DNA from 2 places in the Kitasatospora sp. NPDC003701 genome. Region 2 is predicted to be linked to the other one. Evidence: predicted binding sites of a transcription regulator. Region 2 holds the regulator's gene; the other holds the start of a gene.

Region 1 (3,258 bases), on a different contig from region 2:
AGGTGCCGCGGATCTTGTTCACCACGAGGGTGGACAGCGCCTCGCCGTCGACGTCCTCGGCGATGATCAGCAGCGGCTTCGAGGCACCGCCCTGCAGGATCTTCTCCAGCAGCGGCAGCAGCTCCTGGATGGAGGAGATCTTGCCCTGGTTGATCAGGATGTACGGGTCCTCGAGGACCGCTTCCTGGCGCTCCGCGTCGGTGACGAAGTACGGCGACAGGTAGCCCTTGTCGAACTGCATGCCCTCGGTGAAGTCCAGCTCCACACCGAAGGTGTTGGACTCCTCGACGGTGATGACACCGTCCTTGCCGACCTTGTCGATCGCCTCGGCGATCAGCTCGCCGACCTGGGTGTCCTGCGCGGAGAGGGACGCGACGGCGGCGACGTCGTCCTTGCCCTCGATCTCGCGGGCGATGGAGAGCAGGTGCTCGGAGACGGCGGCGACGGCCTTGTCGATGCCCTTCTTCAGGGCGGCCGGGCCGGCACCGGCGGCGACGTTGCGCAGACCCTCGTTGACCAGGGCCTGGGCCAGCACGGTGGCGGTGGTGGTGCCGTCACCCGCGACGTCGTTGGTCTTGGTGGCGACCTCCTTGACGAGCTGCGCGCCAAGGTTCTCGTACGGGTCGTCCAGCTCGACCTCACGGGCGATGGTGACACCGTCGTTGGTGATGGTCGGCGCACCGAACTTCTTGTCGATGACGACGTTGCGGCCCTTGGGGCCGATGGTCACCTTGACGGTGTCGGCCAGCTTGTTGACACCGCGCTCCAGCGAGCGGCGGGCGTCCTCGTCGAACTGCAGGATCTTCGCCATGTTCCCTATTCCCTCGGGGCTGCGGCCGGCACGCCGGCCACCGGACTACGTGAACCAACAACCACGCCCCGGGCCCCTGTCACTGGGACACGGATCCGGGGCGGGCTGGAACGTCTTACTTCTCGGTGCTGCTTACTTCTCGATGATGGCGAGAACGTCGCGCGCCGAGAGGACGAGGTACTCCTCGCCCTGGTACTTCACCTCGGTGCCGCCGTACTTCGAGTACAGGACGATGTCACCGACGGCGACGTCGAGCGGCAGACGCTGGCCGTCCTCGAAGCGGCCCGGGCCGACAGCCAGGACGACGCCCTCCTGGGGCTTCTCCTTGGCGGTGTCCGGGATAACCAGGCCGGAGGCCGTGGTGGTCTCGGCGTCGAGCGGCTGGACCACAATGCGGTCCTCGAGCGGCTTGATGGCAACCTTGCTGCTGGTGGTCACGTCCGAGCTCCCCTTCGGAGATTACGGGGTTTTCTAACGGGTAGGTGGCGAACCTGCGGGCCTGCCGTCGCGGGGGTCAGACACACGTCGTCGCGTTAGCACTCACCATGGGGAGAGTGCCAAGGACGACCATAGGCCGCGGTTAGCACTCAGTCAACCAGAGTGCCAACGGCGCGCCCGAACGGTTCGGACGGCGGGCGCCGGGCCGCACTCCTGTGCGATGCCGCGGCCGGGTAACCGCCCGACCGCTCCGGCTCTCCCGCCCCGGTTCTCCCGCTCTACCGCTCCCGGGCGGGCGGGCGCCCCCAGCGGGGAGAATGGCCGGGTGGAGACCGAGAACCTGCAGCCCCTGCTGACCCCCGAGGGGCAGTCCCTGCTCGCCGAGCTGCGCGAGTTCACGCCCGAGGAGGAGCTCGCGCTGGCGACCAGGCTGCGCCGGGAGCACTCGGCGGAGCTGGTCTCGGCGGCGTTCGGGCAGGCCCGGCTGCGGCAGCGGGCACGCGCGAAGTTCGGCCCGGACGCCGACCTGATGTACTTCACGCCCAACGGCGTCGAGCAGTCCACCCGGCGCAGCGTCGCCGAGTGGCGGGCGCGGCGCTTCGCCGACCTGGGGGTGCGCCGGCTGGCCGACCTCTGCTGCGGGATCGGCGGGGACGTCCTGGCGCTGGCCCGGGCCGGCATCGAGGTGCTCGCCGTCGACAAGGACCCGGCGGCCTGCGCGGCCACCGCAGCCAACGCCGCCGCGCTGGGCCTGGCGGACCTCGTCGAGGTGCGCTGCGCGGACGTCGCCGACATCGACGTCACCGGCTACGACGCGGTCTTCACCGACCCGGCCCGCCGCACCGCGCGCGGCCGGGTGTTCGACCCCGAGGCGTACGCCCCGCCGCTCTCCTGGGCGATCGAGGCCGGCCGGCGCACCCCGATCGGCGCGCTCAAGGTGGCCCCGGGCATCCCGCACGAGGCCGTCCCCGCCGACGCGGAGGCCGAGTGGGTCTCCGACCACGGCGACGTCAAGGAGGCGGTGCTCTGGTTCGGCACCGGGGCCGCCCGCCCGCACCGCGCCACCCTGCTGCCGCACGGCGCCTCGCTGACCGGCGGCGACCTGCCCGACCCGCCGGCCGGACCGGTCGGCCGCTACCTCTACGAGCCGGACGGCGCGGTGATCCGGGCCCACCTGGTCGCCGAGGTGGCCGAGCAGGTGCACGGCCGGCTGATCGACCCGAAGATCGCCTACATCACCTCGGACCGGCTGGTCGCCACCCCCTACGCGCACGCCTTCGAGCTGACCGACGTGCTGCCGTTCCACATCAAGAAGCTGAAGGCGCTGCTGCGCGAGCGGGCCGTCGGCACCGTGGTGATCAAGAAGCGGGGGATGGCGATCACCCCGGAGGAGCTGCGCCGCCAGCTGAGGCCGAGCGGGCCGAACAGCGTCACGGTGATCCTCTGCCGCACCGACCACGGCCCGCTGATGATGCTCGGCCGGCCGGTGGCGCTCCCGTAGCGCCCGGTCAGGTGGCGGGCGCCTGGATGTAGTCCTCCAGCCGGGCCACCGCGAAGCCCTGCTCCTGGATCCGGGCCAGCAGCTCCCCGAACATCTGCGTCATCGTCTCGCCCTTGAGGTCCTTCGGCCCCCGGAAGTGGGCGAGGACGATGTCGCCCGGCCGCAGCTTCTTGTCCGCCGCCTGGTACTGCATGTCGTGGATCTGCATCGACTCGCGCCAGAGCACGATCGCGCGCGGCCCGCACTGCTGCACCGAGGTGTTCAGCGCCGGGGTGTTGGCGCCGTCCCCGTACGGCGGGCGGAACAGCAGCGGCGCACTGCCGTACTGCTGGGTCAGCGCGGACTGGGCGTCGCAGATCTCGGACTTCTGCTTCTCCGGCGCGACCTTGCTCATCTGGGCGTGGTCCACGGTGTGGTTGTGGATGTGGTTGCCGAGCGCCTGGAGCGGCTTGAAGTAGCCGTAGTTCTCCTTGACGATGTCCCGGGTCAGGAACATCGAGACCGGCAC
Region 2 (3,258 bases):
GCGGTCTCCCGGGCGCTCAGCGCCGGGGCGAAGTAGAAGGCGTTGTACGCCTGCGCCTGGCGCAGGTCCTTGGTCGGGATCGCGGCGATCTGGCCGGTCACCTTGGTCAGTGCCGAGGCCAGCGCGCTGGGCCGGCCGGTGAGCTGGGCGGCCGCCCGGTCGGCGGCCAGCTCCCGGTAGCGGGAGAGCAGCCGGGTCAGCAGGAAGCTGATCGCGTACACCACGACCGACACCAGCGGGATGACCAGCGCGGCGATCGCGGCGTTGGAGTCGTTGCTGTTGCGGGCGCCGCCCATGAAGCCGCCGTACATCGCGATCCGGGTCATCGCCCCGGCCAGCACCCCGAGGAACCCGGCGATGGTCATCACCGCGACGTCCCGGTGGGCGACGTGCGACAGCTCGTGCGCCAGGACGCCCTCCAGTTCCTCGGGCTCCAGCCGCCGCAGCAGCCCGGTGGTGACGCAGACCACCGCGTTCTGCGGGTTGCGGCCGGTCGCGAAGGCGTTCGGCATGTCGTTGTCGGCGACCGCCACCCGCGGTTTGGGCATGTCGGCGAGCGCGCAGAGCCGGTCGACGGTGCCGTGCAGCTGGGGGTACTGCTCCGGGGTCACCCGGTGGGCGCCCATCGCCCGTTCGGTGATCTTGTCGCTGAACCAGAACTGGGCCACGAACAGCCCGCCGGAGATCAGCACGATCAGTGGCCAGGCGCCGCGCAGCAGCGCGATCAGCAGGCCGGTGAAACCGACGTACAGCAGTCCGATCACGAACACCGTCCCGACCATCCGGCCGGTCAGGCCGCGGTCCGGTGCGAAGCGGGTGTGCTGACCCGAGGTCGACATCGCTGGTCCTCCGTTCGCCGTTCGCTATCGATGCTGCCACCCGGCCGGGCCCTCGGCATCACCCGCGTGCCGCGGAGTGCGGGCAGGATCACCCCGGCGGGGCCGTTCCTGCCGTCGGACCCGGGCCTTACACTGGCAGGTACGGTTCTGGCACTCGTCTGTTCAGAGTGCCAAAGCCGCGGTCCGCCCAGAGCGGCCCGGAACATGCCAGAACGGACACATGTCACCACGGACAACGTGCGAAGAGGGAGGTGCGTGCCCCATGGCCGGTGAGGTCCGCCAGCTCGACGAACGCAAGCTCGCCGTGCTCCGCGCCATCGTCCAGGACTATGTGGGCACCGAGGAGCCGGTCGGCTCCAAGGCCCTCGTCGAACGACACAACCTCGGGGTCTCCCCGGCCACCGTGCGCAACGACATGGCCGCGCTGGAGGAGGACGGTTTCATCCACCAGCCGCACACCAGCGCCGGGCGGATCCCCACCGACAAGGGGTACCGCCTGTTCGTCGACCGGCTGGCCGAGGTCAAGCCGATGAGCGCGCCCGAGCGGCGGGCCATCCGGCACTTCCTGGACGGCGCGGTGGACCTGGACGACGTGGTCGCCCGCACGGTCCGGCTGCTCGCCCAGCTCACCCGGCAGGTCGCGGTGGTCCAGTACCCCTCGCTCTCCCGGTCCACGGTGCGCCACATCGAGCTGGTCGCGCTGGCTCCGGCCAAGGTGATGCTGGTCCTGATCACCAACACCGGCCGGGTCGAGCAGCGGATGGTCGACTGCCCGGGCACGGTCGGCGAGGTGGTCCTCGCGGACCTCCGGGCCAGGATCAACGCGCGGGCCGTCGGCGTGCGGCTGCCCGAGGTGCCGGGGCTGCTGGACGAGCTCCCGGCGATGTTCGAGGCGGCGGACCGACCGGCCGTCACCGTCGTCCTGGCGACGCTCTTCGAGGCGCTCGCCGAGCAGAACGAGGAGCGGATCATGCTGGCCGGCACGGCCAACCTGACCCGCTTCGGCCACGACTTCCCGCTCACCATCCAGCCGGTGCTGGAGGCCCTGGAGGAGCAGGTCATCCTGCTCCGCCTCCTGGGTGAGACCGCCGACGCCGGGATGACGGTCCGGATCGGCCGGGAGAACGCGTACGAAGGGCTCAATTCCACCTCGGTCGTCTCCGTCGGTTACGGTTCGGGCGACGAGAGCGTGGCCAAACTGGGTGTGATCGGTCCGACCCGGATGGACTATCCGGGCACAATGGGGGCGGTGCGAGCGGTGGCACGGTACGTGGGCCAGATCCTGGCCGAGTCGTAGGGAACGACCGGCGTCACACCTGTGACACCGGTACCAGTCGCAAGCACTTCTACAGGCGGAACAAGCGGAGCATTTGGTGGCCACGGACTACTACGCGGTACTCGGCGTCCGACGGGATGCGGGGCAGGACGAGATCAAGAAGGCGTTCCGGCGCCTGGCGCGCGAACTGCACCCGGACGTCAACCCGGACCCGAAGACGCAGGAGCGGTTCAAGGAGATCAACGCCGCCTACGAGGTCCTCTCCGACCCGCAGAAGCGGCAGGTCTACGACCTCGGCGGGGATCCCCTCTCGCCCAACGGCGGAGGCGCGGGCGGCTTCGGCGCCGGCGCGGCCGGATTCGGCTTCTCCGACATCATGGACGCGTTCTTCGGCGCGGCCTCCGGTCAGCGCGGCCCGCGCTCGCGCACCCGGCGCGGCCAGGACGCCATGATCCGGCTGGAGATCACCCTGGAGGAGGCCGCGTTCGGCACCACCAAGGAACTCCAGGTCGACACCGCCGTCACCTGCACCACGTGCAGCGGCGAGGGGGCGGCCCCCGGCACCTCCGCGCAGACCTGTGACATGTGTCGCGGCAAGGGCGAGGTCTCCCAGGTCACCCGGTCCTTCCTGGGCCAGGTCATGACCTCCCGGCCGTGCCCGCAGTGCCAGGGCTTCGGCACCGTCGTGCCGACCCCGTGCCCGGAGTGCGCCGGCGACGGCCGCGTGCGGGCCCGCCGCACCCTGACCGTCAAGATCCCGGCCGGTGTCGACAACGGCACCCGGATCCAGCTGGCCGGCGAGGGCGAGGTCGGCCCCGGCGGCGGCCCCGCCGGCGACCTCTACGTCGAGATCGCCGAGACCACCCACCCGACCTTCCAGCGCCGCGGCGACGACCTGCACTGCACGGTCACCATCCCGATGACGGCCGCCTCGCTCGGCACCCAGGTGCCGCTGCAGACCCTGGACGGGCTGGAGGAGGTCGACATCCGGCCCGGCACCCAGTCCGGCCAGTCGATCCCGCTGCACGGCCGCGGCATCACCCATCTGCGCGGCGGCGGCCGTGGCGACTTGATAGTGCATGTCGAGGTGCAGACGCCCACCAAGCTCGACCCCGAGCAGGAGGACCTGCTGCGCCGGCTCGC

The links. Region 2 encodes HrcA, which represses chaperone genes, less so after heat shock. Its sites were predicted from a motif close to TTNGCACTCNGNNNNNCNGAGTGCNAA; they were not measured.
Region 1: a site for HrcA is predicted at 1,392-1,418, ahead of groES (co-chaperone GroES). Genes of this name have one in related genera too.

What each region holds. Positions count from the first base shown of each region.
Region 1 is NZ_JBSFNM010000020.1:39,671-42,928, reverse strand. Features, by position in the region: gene groL (chaperonin GroEL) at 1-811, opposite strand, end outside; gene groES (co-chaperone GroES) at 944-1,249, opposite strand; gene ACWDRR_RS20475 (THUMP-like domain-containing protein) at 1,575-2,750, shown strand; gene ACWDRR_RS20470 (polysaccharide deacetylase family protein) at 2,758-3,258, opposite strand, start outside.
Region 2 is NZ_JBSFNM010000005.1:131,068-134,325, reverse strand. Features, by position in the region: gene htpX (zinc metalloprotease HtpX) at 1-839, opposite strand, end outside; gene hrcA (heat-inducible transcriptional repressor HrcA) at 1,102-2,136, shown strand; gene dnaJ (molecular chaperone DnaJ) at 2,213-3,258, shown strand, end outside.